Regions from separate parts of the Rhizobium sp. BK456 genome, predicted to be linked through region 1. Evidence: predicted binding sites of a transcription regulator. Region 1 holds the regulator's gene; each other region holds the start of a gene.
The links. The regulator PhoB, encoded in region 1, activates phosphate uptake and scavenging genes when phosphate is short. The targets are predictions, from matches to a motif close to TGTCATNNANCTGTCAT.
Positions count from the first base shown of each region.

Region 2: FHX03_RS22575 (DUF2794 domain-containing protein) is a predicted target of PhoB. The motif match lies at 1,748-1,764, and genes of this name have one in related genera.
Region 3: FHX03_RS30115 (UDP-2,3-diacylglucosamine diphosphatase) is a predicted target of PhoB. The motif match lies at 2,517-2,533, and genes of this name have one in related genera.
Region 4: FHX03_RS07635 (DUF1045 domain-containing protein) is a predicted target of PhoB. The motif match lies at 2,696-2,712, and genes of this name have one in related genera.

Region 1 covers NZ_JACIAO010000001.1:889,200-893,408, forward strand. Annotated here, with positions in the region: gene FHX03_RS04685 (aspartate aminotransferase family protein) at 1-729, opposite strand, end outside; gene FHX03_RS04690 (GcrA family cell cycle regulator) at 1,155-1,688, shown strand; gene phoB (phosphate regulon transcriptional regulator PhoB) at 1,966-2,649, opposite strand; gene phoU (phosphate signaling complex protein PhoU) at 2,787-3,500, opposite strand; gene pstB (phosphate ABC transporter ATP-binding protein PstB) at 3,545-4,209, opposite strand, start outside.
Region 2 covers NZ_JACIAO010000008.1:197,817-202,025, forward strand. Annotated here, with positions in the region: gene acnA (aconitate hydratase AcnA) at 1-464, shown strand, start outside; gene FHX03_RS22570 (DUF1223 domain-containing protein) at 698-1,438, shown strand; gene FHX03_RS22575 (DUF2794 domain-containing protein) at 1,787-2,188, shown strand; gene FHX03_RS22580 (GNAT family N-acetyltransferase) at 2,247-2,804, opposite strand; gene FHX03_RS22585 (Bax inhibitor-1/YccA family protein) at 3,014-3,742, opposite strand; gene FHX03_RS22590 (ABC transporter permease) at 3,922-4,209, opposite strand, start outside.
Region 3 covers NZ_JACIAO010000014.1:90,382-94,590, reverse strand. Annotated here, with positions in the region: gene dgcA (N-acetyl-D-Glu racemase DgcA) at 1-316, shown strand, start outside; gene FHX03_RS30120 (MFS transporter) at 268-1,485, opposite strand; gene FHX03_RS30115 (UDP-2,3-diacylglucosamine diphosphatase) at 1,644-2,456, opposite strand; gene FHX03_RS30110 (histidine phosphatase family protein) at 2,629-3,378, shown strand; gene FHX03_RS30105 (FAD-binding oxidoreductase) at 3,477-4,209, opposite strand, start outside.
Region 4 covers NZ_JACIAO010000002.1:286,487-290,695, reverse strand. Annotated here, with positions in the region: gene FHX03_RS07655 (ureidoglycolate lyase) at 1-12, opposite strand, end outside; gene FHX03_RS07650 (DUF86 domain-containing protein) at 17-379, opposite strand; gene uraD (2-oxo-4-hydroxy-4-carboxy-5-ureidoimidazoline decarboxylase) at 376-876, opposite strand; gene puuE (allantoinase PuuE) at 876-1,799, opposite strand; gene FHX03_RS07635 (DUF1045 domain-containing protein) at 1,913-2,620, opposite strand; gene FHX03_RS07630 (NAD(P)/FAD-dependent oxidoreductase) at 2,735-3,913, opposite strand; gene mnmD (tRNA (5-methylaminomethyl-2-thiouridine)(34)-methyltransferase MnmD) at 3,912-4,209, shown strand, end outside.

The sequences.
Region 1 (4,209 bases):
GACCGCCATGATATCGGGCGTGATGCCCGACCATTCATGAGCAAAGAGCTTGCCGGTGCGGCCGACGCCGGTCTGGACCTCGTCGAGGATCAGCAGCAGGCCGTTTTCGTCGCAGAGCTGGCGAAGCGCCTTCATGAACTCAGGCGTGGCCGGGCGGACGCCGCCTTCGCCCTGCACGGGCTCGATGAGAATTCCAGCCGTCGCATCGGTGATGGCGGCGCGGACGGCTTCGATGTCGCCGAAGGCCACCTGATCGAAGCCCGGCGCCTTGGGGCCGAAGCCTTCGAGGTATTTCTCCTGGCCGCCGGCAGCGATGGTCGCGAGCGTGCGCCCATGGAAAGCGCCTTCGAAGGTGATGATATGGAAGCGCTCGGGATGGCCCTTGGAAAACTGGTAGCGGCGCGCCGTCTTGATCGCGCATTCCAGCGCCTCGGCGCCTGAATTGGTGAAGAACACCTTGTCGGCGAAGGTGGCGTCCGTCAGCCGCTTCGCGAGGCGCTCCTGGCCGGGGATCTCATAGATGTTGGAGAGGTGCCAGACCTTGTCGGCCTGTTCCTTCAGCGCGCCAACCACATGCGGGTTGCTATGGCCGACCGAGGTGACGGCGACGCCGGCGCCGAAATCGAGATAACGCTCGCCGCCTTCGGTGATCAGCCATACGCCCTCGCCTCGCTCGAACCGCAGTGGGGCACGAGAATAGGTGTCATAAAGCGGCGCGGCTTCAGCCATGGCGCGGGTCTCCCGATCAGCGTTGTCAAACATGGGACTCCGGCTAAGAAAACCAGGCCCGAAAAATCAAAAATGCCGCCTTGCGGCGGCCAGCGGTACTATTTCCTTTTCGCGCTGCAATGTCAACAAAACTGCGCCCTTAGCGCATGCAGCAAGCTTGTACAGCGGTGTTTTCGGCCTTCAACAGGCAATATTGCAGAAATGCCACGCAGCGGAAGCAAGTTGGGGAAAACTCCGAATTCGATTCATCCTGATTCATGCGACTCTTGTCACGGAGTCAGGCTCACACTAGGTTAAAGTTCAATTACTAGACTGCATGCGGCGGAACTAGTCACCAAAATTGATCAAGCGTTTCTTGTTTCGGAGGCTTCCGGGACAACGGTGAGGGATTCTGCCATCACCAACGCAGAAGGTGGAGACAGGGCATGAACTGGACAGACGAGCGGGTCGAGAAACTCAAGAAGCTCTGGGCCGAAGGACTGAGCGCCAGCCAGATCGCGGCGCAACTTGGCGGTGTCAGCAGAAACGCTGTGATCGGCAAGGTTCACCGGCTGAGCCTTCCCGGCCGCGCCAAGGCCGGCGGCACGGCCGCCGCGGCGCGCACGCCGAAACGCAATACATCGGCACCGCGCGCACCGAACTACGCCTCGCGGATCGCTACCCGCACCGTTACCCGCCAGCAGGGCGCGACGATGCTGAAGGAAGAGATCGAGATCGAAACGGTCGAGGAAATGGAATACGTGCCGAAGGGCAACGTGGTCGTGCCGATCTCGCGCCGCCTCGGCCTGACGGAACTGACTGAACGCACCTGCAAATGGCCGGTCGGCGATCCGCTGAAGGACGACTTCCACTTCTGCGGCTGCGAATCCCCCGACAACTCGCCCTATTGCAGCTATCACCAGAAGCTCGCCTACCAGCCGGTGAACGAACGCCGCCGCGCCGCCGCGCGGGCGAGCTGAGCGGGCGACATTGCAGAGAATTCGAAAACGGGCCGAGTGGCCCGTTTTTTTATGCGAGTGGGCTGGGTGTGGCTGCCCCTCATCCGCCTGCCGGCACCTTCTCCCCGCTTGCGGGGCGAAGGGGATATGCCGCGACCTCTCGGTCCCTCTCCAACGTCACGTAGGACACGTCTCCTCGCCCCGTTTAAGGGGGTCCGAAGGACGGGTCGAGACGAGTGGCTCGACCCCGGTCGGGTTAGAGTGAGGGGCCGACACCGGCACAAAAGATGGAAACCCCTCAGGCTTCCATCGAATAGCCGGCGCCGCGGACGGTGCGGATGACGTCTTGCATGTTGGAGAAGTTCAACGCCTTGCGCAGGCGGCCGACATGGACGTCGACGGTGCGTTCGTCGACATAGATGTCGTGGCCCCAGACGCCGTCGAGGAGCTGCGAGCGGGAGAAGACCCGGCCGGGCGACGACATCAGGAATTCCAAGAGGCGGAATTCGGTGGGGCCGAGGCGGACTTCGCGGCTCTTGCGGTGGACGCGGTGGGTTTCGCGGTCGAGTTCGATATCGCCGCATTTCAGCACGGTCGACAACACCTCGGGGCGGGCGCGGCGCAGCATCGCCTTGACGCGGGCGACGAGTTCCGGGGTCGAGAAAGGCTTGACGACATAATCGTCGGCGCCCGTCGACAATCCGCGGACGCGCTCGCTCTCCTCACCGCGCGCCGTCAGCATGATGATCGGCAGGCGCTCGGTTTCCGGTCGCATGCGCAGTCGCCGGCAAAGTTCGATGCCGGAGACGCCGGGCAGCATCCAGTCGAGGATAAGAAGGTCGGGCGTGCGCTCCTGAAGCCTGATTTCGGCCTCGTCGCCACGAAGGATGGTATCGACCTCGAAGCCCTCAGCTTCGAGATTGTAGCGAAGAAGCACGCTCAGGGCTTCCTCGTCTTCAACAACTGCAACTCTCGGGATCATGCGTGTCGGTCTCCTCGCGCATGATCCTTAAACCGGGGGTGATTTAAGCAATGCATCCTGCGCAAATTCACAAAAATTGGCTGCGACCTTTTCGCGCGCCCCACATGGGCGCGCGCGCAATCGTCTGGTTTAGGCGGTTATTCCGTGACCGCGCCGACGGTGTTGGCGCTGTCGTCCTTCGGACGGTCGCCTTCCGGCTGTGCTCCGGTCGCCATGTAATAAATGGTCTCGGCGATGTTGGTGGCGTGATCGCCGATGCGCTCGATGTTCTTGGCGCAGAAGAGAAGATGCGTGCAGCTGGTGATGTTGCGCGGATCTTCCATCATGTAGGTCAGGAGCTCGCGGAACAGCGAGGTGTACATCGCGTCGATCTCGTTGTCGCGCTCGCGGATCGCACTCGCCTTGTCGGCGGCGCGTGTCGTGTAGACGTCGAGCACTTCCTTGAGCTGGACGAGCGCCAGCTCGGACAGATGCTCGAGACCGCGGGCGAGCTTGCGCGGGACGCCGGTACTCTGCACGGCGATGACGCGCTTGGCGGTGTTCTTGCCGAGGTCGCCGACGCGTTCGAGATCGGCGGCGATGCGGATCGAACCCATGATTTCGCGCAGGTCCGAGGCCATCGGCTGACGGCGGGCGATGGTGACGATCGCCTTGTCGCCGATTTCGCGCTCGGCGTGATCGAGGATCACGTCGTCGGAAATCACCTTCTGGGCCAGCGCGGTATCGCCGTTGACCAGCGCCCGGACGGATTCGGCGACCATCTGCTCGGCCAGGCCGCCCATTTCGGAAATCCGCCTGGACAGGAACTTCAGATCATCATCATAGGCAGAATAAATATGTGTCGATGCCATGGGGCTTTATCCTCGAATAACGGGAAGGCTTGGTGACGCCAAAATCAGCCGAAGCGACCCATGATGTAGTCCTGGGTGCGCGGATCGTCGGGATTGGTGAACATCTTATCGGTGTCGTTCTCCTCGACCAGATTGCCGAGGTGGAACATGGCGGTGCGCTGCGAGACGCGCGCGGCCTGCTGCATGGAGTGGGTGACGATGACGATCGTATAATTCTCACGCAGTTCGTGGATCAGCTCCTCGACCTTGGCGGTGGCAATCGGGTCGAGCGCCGAGCAGGGCTCGTCCATCAGGATGACTTCAGGGCTGACGGCGACGGCACGCGCAATGCAGAGGCGCTGCTGTTGGCCGCCCGACAGACCGGTGCCGGATTCATGCACCCGGTCCTTGACCTCGTTCCAGAGGCCGGCGCGCTGCAGGCTGGTCTCGACAATCTGGTCGAGATCGGCCTTCGACTTGGCCAGGCCATGGATGCGCGGGCCGTAGGAGACGTTTTCGTAAATCGTCTTCGGGAACGGGTTCGGCTTCTGGAAAACCATGCCGACGCGGGCGCGAAGTTCGACGACGTCGATATCGGGATCATAGATATCGTCGCCGTCAAGGGTGATCTTGCCGGCGACGCGGCAGCCGTCAATCGTGTCGTTCATGCGGTTGAGGCTCCGCAGGAAGGTCGACTTCCCGCAGCCGGACGGGCCGATCAGCGCGGTTA
Region 2 (4,209 bases), on a different contig from region 1:
ACACCATCCACTATCCGTCGAAGGAGGAGACATCGATCTACGACGCCGCCATGCAGTACAAGGCCGAAGGCGTGCCGCTCGTCATCTTCGCCGGTGTCGAATACGGCAACGGCTCTTCGCGCGACTGGGCTGCCAAGGGCACCAACCTCCTCGGCGTCAAGGCTGTCGTCGCTCAGTCCTTCGAGCGTATCCATCGCTCGAACCTGGTCGGCATGGGCGTCATCCCCTTCGTCTTCGAAGAGGGCACGACCTGGCAGAGCCTCGGCCTGAAGGGCGACGAGCTGGTCACCATCGAAGGCCTCGACAAGATTAAGCCGCGTGAGAAGAAGATCGCCAAGATCACCTATGGCGACGGCACCGTGAAGGAAGTTCCGCTGCTGTCGCGCGTCGATACGCTCGATGAGGTGGTCTACCTCAACAATGGCGGCATCCTGCAGACGGTTCTGCGCGACCTCGCTGCCTGATTGTTAATAGCCTCGCATGATAATGGCCGCCGGAGAGCAGTTTCCGGCGGCCTTTCTTTGCGGCCACGGGATTTGCGGGGGCTCACGATGATTTGTTTTATGCGGGTTCCGGTCGCGCTGCGTCTCACCCGTTCGTGACTTTTCGTTTGGACCCGGAAGGATTATTCGTACGTTCATATGTCAGTGCTTCCGGTTCAATCACGCCGTCGGCGCTGAAAAAGAGGTGCAGGTGAATGTCCCCCCGTTTTTTGATTCCGCTGATCGCCGGTGTTGTTCTCTCAGGCCCGCTGCAGGCCGAAGACGGCACGCCGAAAGGTGTCGTCGAACTTTTCACGGCGCAGGGCTGCTCTTCCTGTCCTCCTGCTGACGCCGCTTTCCGCAAGCTGGTGAGCCAGGGCGATGTCATCGCGCTCGCCTATCATGTCGATTACTGGAATTATCTCGGCTGGGCCGATACGCTGAGCTCCAAGGAAAACACCGAGCGGCAGTATGGCTATGCGAGGACAATGGGCCGCAGCAACGTCTATACGCCGCAGGCGATCGTCAACGGGCGCGGCCACCTGGCCGGCGCCGATCTCAACGGCATCAACAGCAAGATCGACACCTATAGCGGCGAAGGCAACGGGCTGACCGTTCCCATCAGCGCGGCAATGCGCGGCGACGAGCTGGAAATCAAGATCGGCGCGGGGCAGGGCAAAGCCAATGTGGTGATGGTCTATTTCGACAAGGAAAAGACGATCGAGGTCGAAAAAGGCGAGAACAGCGGAAAGAAGCTGTCCTATCTGCACAGCGTCACCAATGTCGAAACGGTCGGCATGTGGGACGGCAACGCGACCAGTCTGACGCTGCCGGCCAGCGTCCTGCAGCGGCCGCAGCTCGAGGGCTGCGCGATCCTGCTGCAATCGGCGGACGACAACGGCGATCCGGCGGCGATCCTTGGCGCGACCGTGGTAATGGCTGGCAAAAATATCTGAGATTTCATCCGCTTGCGGGTGAAGTACCGGGCGGCCCGGCTGAGCGTATTCGGGGCTGGGGTTAAGGTCGATACGCTCCGCCGGGCCCTTTGGCGCGCTGGCGCCAAACCGGGATTCATAAATCTCCTGCAAATGAGGCGCTGTTTTGACTGAAATGCGGCGCTGCCGAGAAAGCGACAGCGCTGTCACGCGCATCGGACGATGCGCCGATTCAAAGTGCTACAGCGTTCATGCGGGCTGCGCGCGGCGCTGTAGTGCGGCCGAATGTGACGGCCGGCGCTCTTGCAATTTGCGGCGGCTCGGGCACACTGTCACCCTCCTGTCACATGCAGAGGCCTTGGAGACTGAATGACAGATCAGCCGGATTTGCGACACGGCGAAAGCCGTTCCGTCGACAATAGTTCCTCAGTCGTCGTCGATCTCAGGGAATACAAGCAGAGCAAGGACCCGCTTCCGGTGACCTTTCATCGGCGCGAACTGGACGCGATCCTCTGGATCTACGGTCGTATGGTCGGTGACGGCGAATGGCGCGATTACGCCATCGATCACCTGAAGGACAAAGCGGTGTTCTCCGTCTTCAAGCGCTCCGGCGAAATGCCGCTCTTCCGCATCGAGAAAAATCCCAAGCTCGCCGCCAAACAGGGCGCCTATTCCGTGATCAACGTCCACGGCACCATCCTGAAGCGCGGTCACGAGTTGAACCAGGTGCTGAAGGTGTTCGACAAGGCGCTGAAGCTCGTCGACAAGTAGGACGCTTTTTTCTGCATGTCGTTATCCCGGAACCGCTTCACGCTTCCGGGCACATGCATCAGCCGGCAAACAGCGTGCCGGGATAGGCGGAGGGATCCGGATCGGTCGTCATGCCCTCGCCGAGGACGCGCTGCATGAGCATCGTATCCAGCCAGCGGCCGTGTTTGTAGCCGGCGCCCCGCATCAGGCCGACCTCCACGAAGCCCGTCTTGAGATGAAGCGCGATCGAGGCGGGGCTGGCGCCGCCGATGACGGCGATCATCTGACGAAAACCGAGATTGGTGCAGCGGTCGATCAGTTCGGCCATCAATGCTTTGCCGATGCCGAGGCCGCGGGCTTCGGGCGCCAGATAGATCGAATCCTCGACCATCCAGCGATAGGCCGGGCGGACGCGAAAGGCCGAGGCATAGGCATAACCGAGCATGCCGCCATCCGCACCGGCTGCGGCGATATAGGGATATTGCTGGCCGACGATCGCCGCAAAACGCTGCGCCATCTCCGCCTCGGATGGCGGGGTGATCTCGTAGCTCGACGTGCCGTTCAGAACGGATTCCCGGTAGATACCGGTGATGGCGGGAATATCGGCTTGCGACGCGTCGCGCAGGAGGAATGACATTGGCGGCTGGTCCATCAGGAAGGCAGGCCTTCCTAAAGCGCGTCGCGATCTTTCAGATTCGCTCCTAGCGCTTTAGGTCTTTGTTTTTGCGCGTGTCGTTGCCGCAAAACCGCAGCACACTTTTGCGCGACACGCTTTAAAACCATCCCAGGAAAATCAGCGCAACAAAAAAGCGGCCGAAGCCGCCTTTTCGATCTCTGTCCGCTTGCTTATTTGCGGTTGCCCATGAACTGCAGCAGGAACATGAAGAGGTTGATGAAGTCGAGATAGAGCGTCAGCGCGCCCATGATCGCCTTGCGGCCGGCCACGGCGACGTCATCGGCTTCTAGGTACAGTTCCTTGATCCGCTGCGTGTCGTAGGCGGTGAGGCCGGCGAAGATCAGAACGCCGATCACCGAGATCGCAAACTGCATGGCCGACGAGGCCAAGAAGACGTTGACGATCGAAGCGATGATCAGGCCGAAAAGACCCATGACCAGGAACGAACCCATCGCTGACAGATCACGCTTCGTCGTGTAGCCGTAAAGCGACAGCGCGCCGAAGGAGGCGGCGGTGACGAAGAAGGTCTGAACGACGCTCTGGCCCGTGTAGACCAGGAAGATCGACGAGAGCGACAGGCCGACCAGGCCGGCATAGACCCAGAAGGTCGTCTGTGCGGCGGCCACGCTCATGCTATTGATGCGGAAGCTCAGGAAGAAGACAGCCGCGAGAGGCGCGAGGATCACGACCCAGCGCAAGGGCGACTGGAACAGCAGCACGCCGAACTGGGTGAGTTGTCCGTCCTGAACAGCGAAGTTGAATCCGAGATATGCCGCCACGCCGGTGATCGCCAGACCCAGCGCCATCAGGTTGTAAACCTTGAGCATATAAGCGCGCAGGCCTTGATCAATCATCTCGCCGGTCTGAGCGCGGCTTTGATAGTTACGAAGGTCAGCCATAGTTTCCTCTTAAAAGCTCCGATGGAGATACGGTGTCGGGTTTTCGACCCGGGCGCCGCTGCGGAGCTCCAGCATGCCTGCCGACAATATGAGGCTTTCGTTCATCGCAAACAAGAGGGTTGCAACAGCCCGGCCGGTTAAATCGCCGTAAGGTGAAGGGTTTGGCTGCCGCTGCCCGGTCAAAGCTCGCGCAGGACGGGTGCGGCCTTCTGGCCGAGGATGCGCCAGGTGCCGATCAGGCCGATGCCGACCGTCAGGACGAGGGCGGTGACGAGTGTCAGCCCCGCCACATCGGGCAGGAAGGTCGAGGGCAGGTGCATGATGCGGGCGACGATGAACCAGGCGGCAACGCTGCCGGCCATCAGCGCGAAGATCGCGGTTGCCAGCCCCAGGATCAGATATTCGTAGCTGAAGGCGCGAATGAGCATGGCGCGGGTGGCGCCGAGCGTCTTCAGCACCACCGCGTC
Region 3 (4,209 bases), on a different contig from region 1:
CGACGAAAGTGTCCACCATACCGGCGATCTTGCGAGCCTTGCCGACCGCTATGACGCGATCAACATCAAGCTCGACAAGACAGGCGGCCTGACGGAAGCCCTGGCGATGAAGGCGGAAGCTGAGCGGCTTGGTTTCAGCATCATGATCGGCTGCATGGTCGGCACCTCGCTTGCCATGGCGCCGGCGGTGCTGCTCGCCCAGAATGCCGATTTCGTCGATCTCGACGGCCCGCTGCTGCTTGCCCGCGACCGCGAACCCGGCCTGCGCTACGCCGCTTCCCTGGTCTTTCCGCCCGAAAGCACGCTCTGGGGCTGAAGGTAATAGGCCGATATGACGAGGCCGAGGCCGGTAAACGCGACCAGCGCCATGACGTAATAGCTGACGACGCCGAGCCAGGCATAGAGATAACCCGACGCCAGCGTCATCAGCGCCATCGCCATGCCGACGTAGAAGAAGTAGGCGCCTTGCGCCGAGGATTCCTGCGTCTCCTGCACCGTCGCCATGATCCGCCGCTGCACGCCGGTATGGACGAAGGCATAGGTGAAGCCGTGGAAACACTGCAGCAGGAAAAACCCGGCAAACCCCGCATTCATGGGAAACAGGATCCAGCGGCAGACGCTGACGGCACAGCCGAAGCGGATCAGCGTCCAAGCGTCGAAGCGCCGGTTGAGACGTTTCGACAGGAAGAACACCGTCACCTCGGAAGCAACGCCGGCGCTCCAGAGCAAGCCGACCTCCGTGCCGGAAAAGCCGAGATGATGCCAATAGATCGACGAGAACGCGTTGAGCACCGCATGGCTCGACTGCTGGATGGCGACACCGATCAAGAGCAGCAGCAAATGCGGCTCGCGCAGTCCGCTGCCGGTGGCGGCCGGAATGTTGATCGGCTGGCCACGCCGCCGCGTCGGCCCGATGCGCGGACAGAAGATCGCCATGACGACCGTCATGGCAAAGCCGAACACCATGACATCGAGCACCAATCCGCCGCCCCACCGGCTGATCAGTTGGCCACCGACCAGCGTCGAGACGATGAAGGCAATAGAGCCCCAGACGCGCATCGATCCGTAATCGAGCCCCCAGCGGCGCACACCCGAAATGACGATCGATTCGACGACGGGCACATAGGGCGCGAAGGTGGCGCCCTGCAGCGCATAGACGATCGTCACCGGCCAGAAGCTCGTCGTCCAGAAAAGCGCGATAGCCGTCAGCAGCGACAGGCTGCCTGACCAGAGCAGCACGTCGGCGCGCTCCTTCAGACGGTCGGCAATCATCGCGACGACGGGCGCCACCAGCACGCGCACCACCATCGGTATGGCAAGGATGATGCCGATCTCGTGGTCGCTGAAACTATGGGTCGCAAGCCAGACCGGAAAGAACGGCAGAACGATGCCGTTGACGAGCAGCGGTGCGCAATACGAAAGCGCGCTGAGCAGCCGGAAGCGCGGGGGCGCTCCCTCACTCGGGGAATATTGGGCGGGAATCATTGGTGGACCTGAAGGAAACTGGTCGTTGTCCTAACACACCACCCTGGAGGCGCCTATTGCGAGAAATAGCCCTACTGAAACGTTTTAGAAAATAAATACAGCCTGTCGCCCGACGGTAACGGGTAAGTCGGTGGAGTGCGGATGCGCCGATGCCGAAATCAGGCCGCCTGCGGGGCCAGTTCGCCTTCATCGTGCATTTCAATGGCGGCAAGCGTCGGCACGCTGCTGGCGAGCGCTCGCCAGGTGATCAGTTCGAAGGTGCCATCCTCATGTTCGGCGACCGCCGTGCAGCTTTCCACCCAATCGCCCGTATTGATGTAGCGGATGCCGTCCATGTCCTGGATGATGGCGTGATGGATGTGTCCGCAGATGACACCGTCGGCGCCGTTTTTGCGAGCTTCCTCCGCCACGACGCGCTCGAACTCGCCGATGAAGTTGACGGCATGTTTGACCTGCAGCTTCGCCCAGGCCGAAAACGACCAATAGGGCATACCGAGGCGGCGGCGCACGGCCGCGAGCAGCAGGTTGATGCGGATCGCCGTATCGTAGGCCCAGTCGCCGAGATAGGCGAGCAGGCGGGCGTTGCGGACGACGACGTCGAATTCGTCGCCGTGCAGGATCAGATATTTCTTGCCGTCGGCGCCGTTATGCATCATGCGCTCGACAACCTCGATGCCGCCGAAATGCATGCCCGGAAAATCGCGCAGAAATTCGTCGTGATTGCCGGGAATATAGACGACGCGCGTGCCCTTGCGCGCCTTGCGCAACAGCTTCTGGACCACGTCGTTGCAGACCTGCGGCCAGTACCAGCTGCGCTTCAGGCGCCAGCCGTCGACGATGTCGCCGACGAGCACGATCGTATCGGCCTCGTGGTGGCGCAGGAAATCCAGGAGGAAATCAGCCTTCGCGGCCTTCGAGCCGAGATGGACATCGGAAATGAAGAGCGTGCGGAAATGTCTGGGTTCCATCATGTCTATCACGAGCGTCGCTCATGCCCCATCTTTCATCTCACCTTCCAAAACCAGACTCGTGTTTCAGGAAGATGACAGGTTGCGGAAAAGCCGGCGCGGTGGCGATGTTGCCCTCTCCATCGGGCACGTTCATGATGGCGGCGATTCCAGGTCCGACACTGCGGGATGGCTGATGCGTCTATTTCTCGTTCGCCACGGCGAATCTCTCGGCAACCTCAACGAACAGGCCTATCGCCAATTCGGCGACCACAACGTGCCGCTGACGCAGTGGGGCCACCGTCAGGCGGTCGAAGCCGGCAGGGCCATCGCCTCCTATCTGAAGGCATTGCCACGCGCCGATTTCGGCAAGCTGCATATCTGGTACTCACCATTCCTCAGGACACGGCAGAGCAAGGATGCCTTGCTGACAGCCTTGCCGGAAAGCTTCATCGGCGAGATCCGGGAGGATTACCTGCTGCGCGAGCAGGATTTCGGTCTTTTCACCGAAATCTATGACCATGCCGAACAGAAGCAGAAATTCCCCGAAGAGTTCGAAAAATGGGCGAGGCTGCGCAGCAACAGCGGCAAGTTCTACGCGCGGCCGCCGGATGGCGAGAGCCGGGCGGATGTGGCCCAGCGGGTGCGCCTCTTCCTGCAGACCGTCATGCGCGACGCCGAAAACAGCAGCCACAACGTCGTGATCGTCGGCCATGGCGTCACCAACCGGGCAGTCGAAATGAATTTTCTCCACCGCCCCGTCGAGTGGTTCGAGCGTTCCGACAACCCCGGAAATGCCGATATCACACTGATCAAGGGGACGCGCCTGCAAGGATACGAGTCGATCCTGTTGCATGAGGCGGCCGACCGGCAGCCGGGACAGGAAAATGAACTGCGCGATGCCTATGGCGCCGACGTGACGATCACGCCGAAGCCTGAGGGATAGACCCCACAAAGGGACGAATGCAAAGCATCGGCAGCAGCATCAAGCCCCTCCCTTGTCGGGAGGGGTTTTCACTGCAGCCAAGTTCCGTTTCGATCCCCTCACGCAGCCCGCACAGCCGCCATCGGTTTGACGTTCTGATTCATCCGAAACAGATTGTCAGGATCATAACGCCGCTTGATTTCGGCAAGCCGGGCGTAATTGGCGCCATAGGCCATTTCCACCCGATCGGCCTCGTCATCAGGCATGAAGTTGATATAGGCGGTTCCCACGGCATGCGGCTTGGTTGCCTCGAAAAGTTCGCGCGCCCAGCCGGTGCAATTTGCATCCATCCCGGCCTCCCGCCAGCGCGCATGCACGTTCATGACGAAATGCGAACTGCGCTGCGGAAATGCGGTGGCCTCGGTGGCAATACGGCCGGCCGCGCCACCGACATGGCCGACGAATATCTCGCATTCCGGTCCCGGCAGCTTGCGCACGGCGTTGAGCAGCACCTCGATCGCCGCATCCGAAAGCGAGGCGAAATCCTGGCTCTTCCAGTAATTGCGCGCACCTGGCGTCAGCAACGGATCGAATGCCTGCTGCCAGCCGGTGAACGGCACCGGACCGACGACATCGGCAATCGGCTTTCCGATCGCTCGCAATCTTTCCGTCGCTTTTTCTCCCGCCGCGATATCTCCACAATAGCACATGGCGAGCACCACGACCTCCTTGCCGTGCCACTCGGCCGGAAGGAAGGGCAGCGGCGGCGCCTGGCGCATTACCACCCAGCAGGTCAGTTCATCGGGTGCGGCTTCCAGCGCCTGCCGATATTCCCGCAGCACTCTCTCCGCG
Region 4 (4,209 bases), on a different contig from region 1:
AAATTCGGGCATGGCCTCACTCACCTTGGGCATGCCAGTTGCGGACGGCATCGATCTCGCGAAGAAGCTCCGGCAGCGTCCGATAGGTCGCCTCCCAGATGTCCGAAGGATCGAGATCGAAGACATCGTCGAGGATGCGATTGCCCGTGCCGCAGATCTTTGTCCACGGCAGGCCGGGATGCTCGGTGGCAAATTCCGGATGCGTCACCAGCAGACGGGATGCCGCGGCACCGATGGTGAAGTGGCAGAAGGCAACGGCCTTGAAAGTGAGCTGATCCTCGGCGAAAGCCGCCTCATCCATTCCGCCGATGAAGGACAGCGCTTCGGATGCCGCCTTTTGCATGTCATTGAGATAGTCGATGGCACGCCTCTCCTTCATTCCGCCTCCGGCAGCATCGAGGTCAGACGCAGCAGCGCGATCTTTTCGACCTGCGCAGTCGCGGTCGCAAATTCTTCGTCCCGGCCGTTGCCGATCCGTGTTTCAAAAGCTTCCAGAATATCCTCCTTGCCGAGTCCTTTGACGGCGATGATGAAGGGAAAGCCATATTTTTCGACATAGGCCGAATTGAGTTCGGTGAAGCGGGCGTGTTCGGCAGGGCTCAGGCGGTCGAGACCGGCGCCGGACTGCTCCTTGCGGCTGTCTTCGGTAAGTTCGCCGGATATGGCAAGACGCCCGGCAAGATCGGGGTGGGCGCGGAGCACGCCGAGACGTTCCTCCGGGCTTGCGGCGCGGAAGACGGCCGCAAGCGCCGCATGCACGCCTGATGCCGTCAGCGGCTCGGTCAGGCCGCCGGCGTCATAGGCACGCTCGGCGATGAAAGGCGAATGTTCGAAGACGCCGCCGAAGCGGAAAACGAAATCCTCGCGCGACAGCATCAGATCGCGTCCGGCTGATGATGCTTGTGCCAATGCTCGGCGATCTCGATGCGGCGCGGAATCCAGACCTTGTCGTGCTTCAGCACATATTCGATGAAGCGCTTCAGCGCCGCCGCCCGGCCGGGGCGCCCGACGAGACGGCAATGCAGGCCGACCGACATCATCTTCGGGCTGCCCGCCTTGCCTTCCTCATAAAGCGTATCGAAGGCATCCTTGAGATAGGTGAAGAACTGATCGCCGGTGTTGAAGCCCTGCGGCGTCGCGAAACGCATGTCGTTGGTTTCGAGTGTGTAGGGAATGATCAGGAAAGGTTTCCCGTCGACGCCCTTCACCCAGAAAGGCAGGTCGTCGGCATAGGAATCGGAGGAATAGAGGAAGCCGCCCTCCTCCTGCACCAGCCGCAGCGTATTGTCGGAGGGCTTGCCCTGATACATGCCGTAGGGCCGCTCGCCGGTGAGTTCGGTGTGCAGGCGCACGGCTTCGAGGATATGCTTGCGCTCCAAGTCTTCCGGAAAATCCTTATATTCCAGCCAGCGGTAACCGTGGCTGGCGATCTCCCAGCCGGCTTCCTTCATCGCCGCGACGGCCTCGGGGTTGCGCGCCATCGCCAGCGTCACGCCGTAGACGGTCGCTTGCACCTTGAGATCGGTGAACATCCGCCAGAGCCGCCAGAAACCGGCGCGCGAACCATATTCGTAGATCGATTCCATGTTGAGATTGCGCTGCCCAGGCCAGGCCGCCGCGCCGACGATCTCCGACAGCAGGTTTTCGGACGCCGGATCGCCGTCGAGGATCGAGCTTTCGCCGCCCTCCTCGTAATTGATGACGAACTGCACGGCGACGTGTGCCTCTTCAGGCCATTTCGGATCGGGCGTCTGACGCCCGTAGCCGACGAGATTGCGCGGATAAGTCTCGGATACCATCAAATCACCTTCTGAAAAGACGAAGAACGGTAGCATCCGCAGCCGGAATGTCGAGACGGAAACTGCGCAGCGGATTTTTATCCTTTCTGCGCAATATGTTAGCTTATCTCTTGTCAGGCGATCTTGCGCGCGCTGACCTTGCCCATCGGGTGCAGAGAATGAACGCGGAAAGGACCGCCGGTGCCCTCTTCGATCATCAGCGCCACGTTCGAAACCAGGACCGGTTCGCTGAGCACAGGCTCGAAAATCATCCGCAGCGCTGGCTCGATGCGCGGCATGTCGATCGCGTTGACCGGGCCTGTCACCGGCATATGGAAGCGGAATTCCTCCATCACGTAAGGATTGCCCCAGCGATGCAGGTTTGAGAACTGCGCGGCCGACAAGCCATCCGGATCGCTGCGTTCGATGTCGGCCTCGCTCAGCGGCGCGCGGAAACGGTCGAATTCCTGCACGATCGCCGAAGCGAGATATTGAATCCGCTCGCAGGGAACACTCGGCAGCAGGCTGTAGAAATTGCCGAGCCGGGCGACTTCGAGGCGCGGAATCTGGAAGGGAAGGACAGTCCCGGAAAAACGCATGAGGTCGCGCAGGAGTTGCGATTCGGACAGTTCCGGGCACAGGTGGAACGGTGCTTTCAAAAGGCCATGAAAACCATAGCGCCGCGGCACGGCCGTATGGAAGGCAATCTCATGAATGCCGAAGCCGCGCACCGCCGGAGGCTCCAGCATCTCACCTGAAAACACGTTTCGGCCAAGCCAATGGGCGGCCATAAGCGATAGCGGGTCGCTCGCCGGGGGCGTGAAGCAAATGGCATAGCGCATGCGATTTCCTCCATCAGGAAAAGGAGCGCCAGTGATCTCAGGCGCTGTCGATGCGCAAGCAGATAGGTGATTTGCATGACAGAATAACGAAACGAAGCGGCGCCGAATTCACGTTTAACGTGAAGCCGCAGCGATATGGCTTGAAATATCGAAGCTTTCCGGAAGCGAAAATCCGCAGTCTCTATCGCCTGCGATACATATCGCCGCTTCCGCCAGCCGGTGGGCCAGGCCGAAGCTGACCTTGAAACCGCCGGTCAGCGCGATGAGGCGCGAGTGCTCGGGATGGCGGCCGATCATCGGATCGCGGTCGACCGCCTTCGGACGAAGCCCGGCCCAGCGTTCGACGACGGCAGCGTCGTGGAGTGCCGGCACAATCTCCCGCGCCGCGCCGATCAGCGCGTCGAGTTGGCCATCGGTCGAAGTGGGATCGTCGAAACGATTCTCGCTGGTACTGCCGATCGCCGCATAACCGCCCTCATGCGCCACGACATAGAGCCCGTCGAGAAAGATCGTCGGCAGCGCCGGGTCGAGATCGGCTTTCAGCAGCGCCGCCTGTCCCTTGACCGGCTGGCCGAGCGGCTGTTTCAGCCCCGGCGTCAGGCCCTGCAGCAACGGAAAGGATTGATGGCCAGCGGCCAGGATGCAGTGACGGAAAGCGATAGTTTCGCCGCCTATCTCAGCCACGCCGCGATCCGGATCAAGGCCGGCAACCGTTGCATGCTCCAGAATGCGTACATGTTTGGCCCGCCGCAGCAAGGTGACAAGTGCCGCGATCAGCGAGCGGGGCGCAACGCGGGCGGCGAGCGTGTCGTGCACGAAGCCGCTTTCGCCGGCAGAGGCCTCGATCCAGCCGCCGACTGGCGGGCCGTCGAGCACATGCCAGTGGAAACGGCGCGCGCCGGACTGCCAATGGCGCTCGGCATCCTCGCAATGGCGGCGCGCGATTTTTTCGAGATGCGGCTTCGGCAGCGGGATCAGCCGTCCCGAACGGCGATAGCCCGCCGAAAGCCCCGTCATCGCTTCGAGCGTCGCGATCTCGGCCTCGAGCGAGACCAGCGCATCGAATTGGAACTGCTTCTTCTCAGACCACCGATCCGGCATATGCGGCATCAGCGCGCCGAGCAGGCCGCCGCTTGCGCCCCCGCCCAACCTGCCGGCGTCGGCGACGATCGTATCGATGCCGCGGCGTGCGGCATGAACGGCTGCCCAGAGACCCATGATGCCGCCGCCGACGATCAGCAATTCGCAGGATGATTGACCTGAGACCGGCCGAGGATTATCGGCTTTTTCCATGACAGACGTGAACCCCGATCAGATTGGCGCGGGCGCGCCGCAGCCGCTCGAATGGCGCGACGGCGATATGCCTTATTCCACCGCCTTTGGCGATCATTTTTATTGCCAGACGGACGGTCGGCTGGAATGCGGCCATGTCTTCCTCGCCGGCAACGGGCTGCCGGAGCGCTGGAACGGGCGACGGACGTTCGTGATCGGCGAACTCGGCTTCGGCACCGGCCTGAACTTCGCCGAGACCTGGCGGCAATGGACGCAGCATCGCGCAGCCGGCCAGCATCTGCATTTCATCTCCTTCG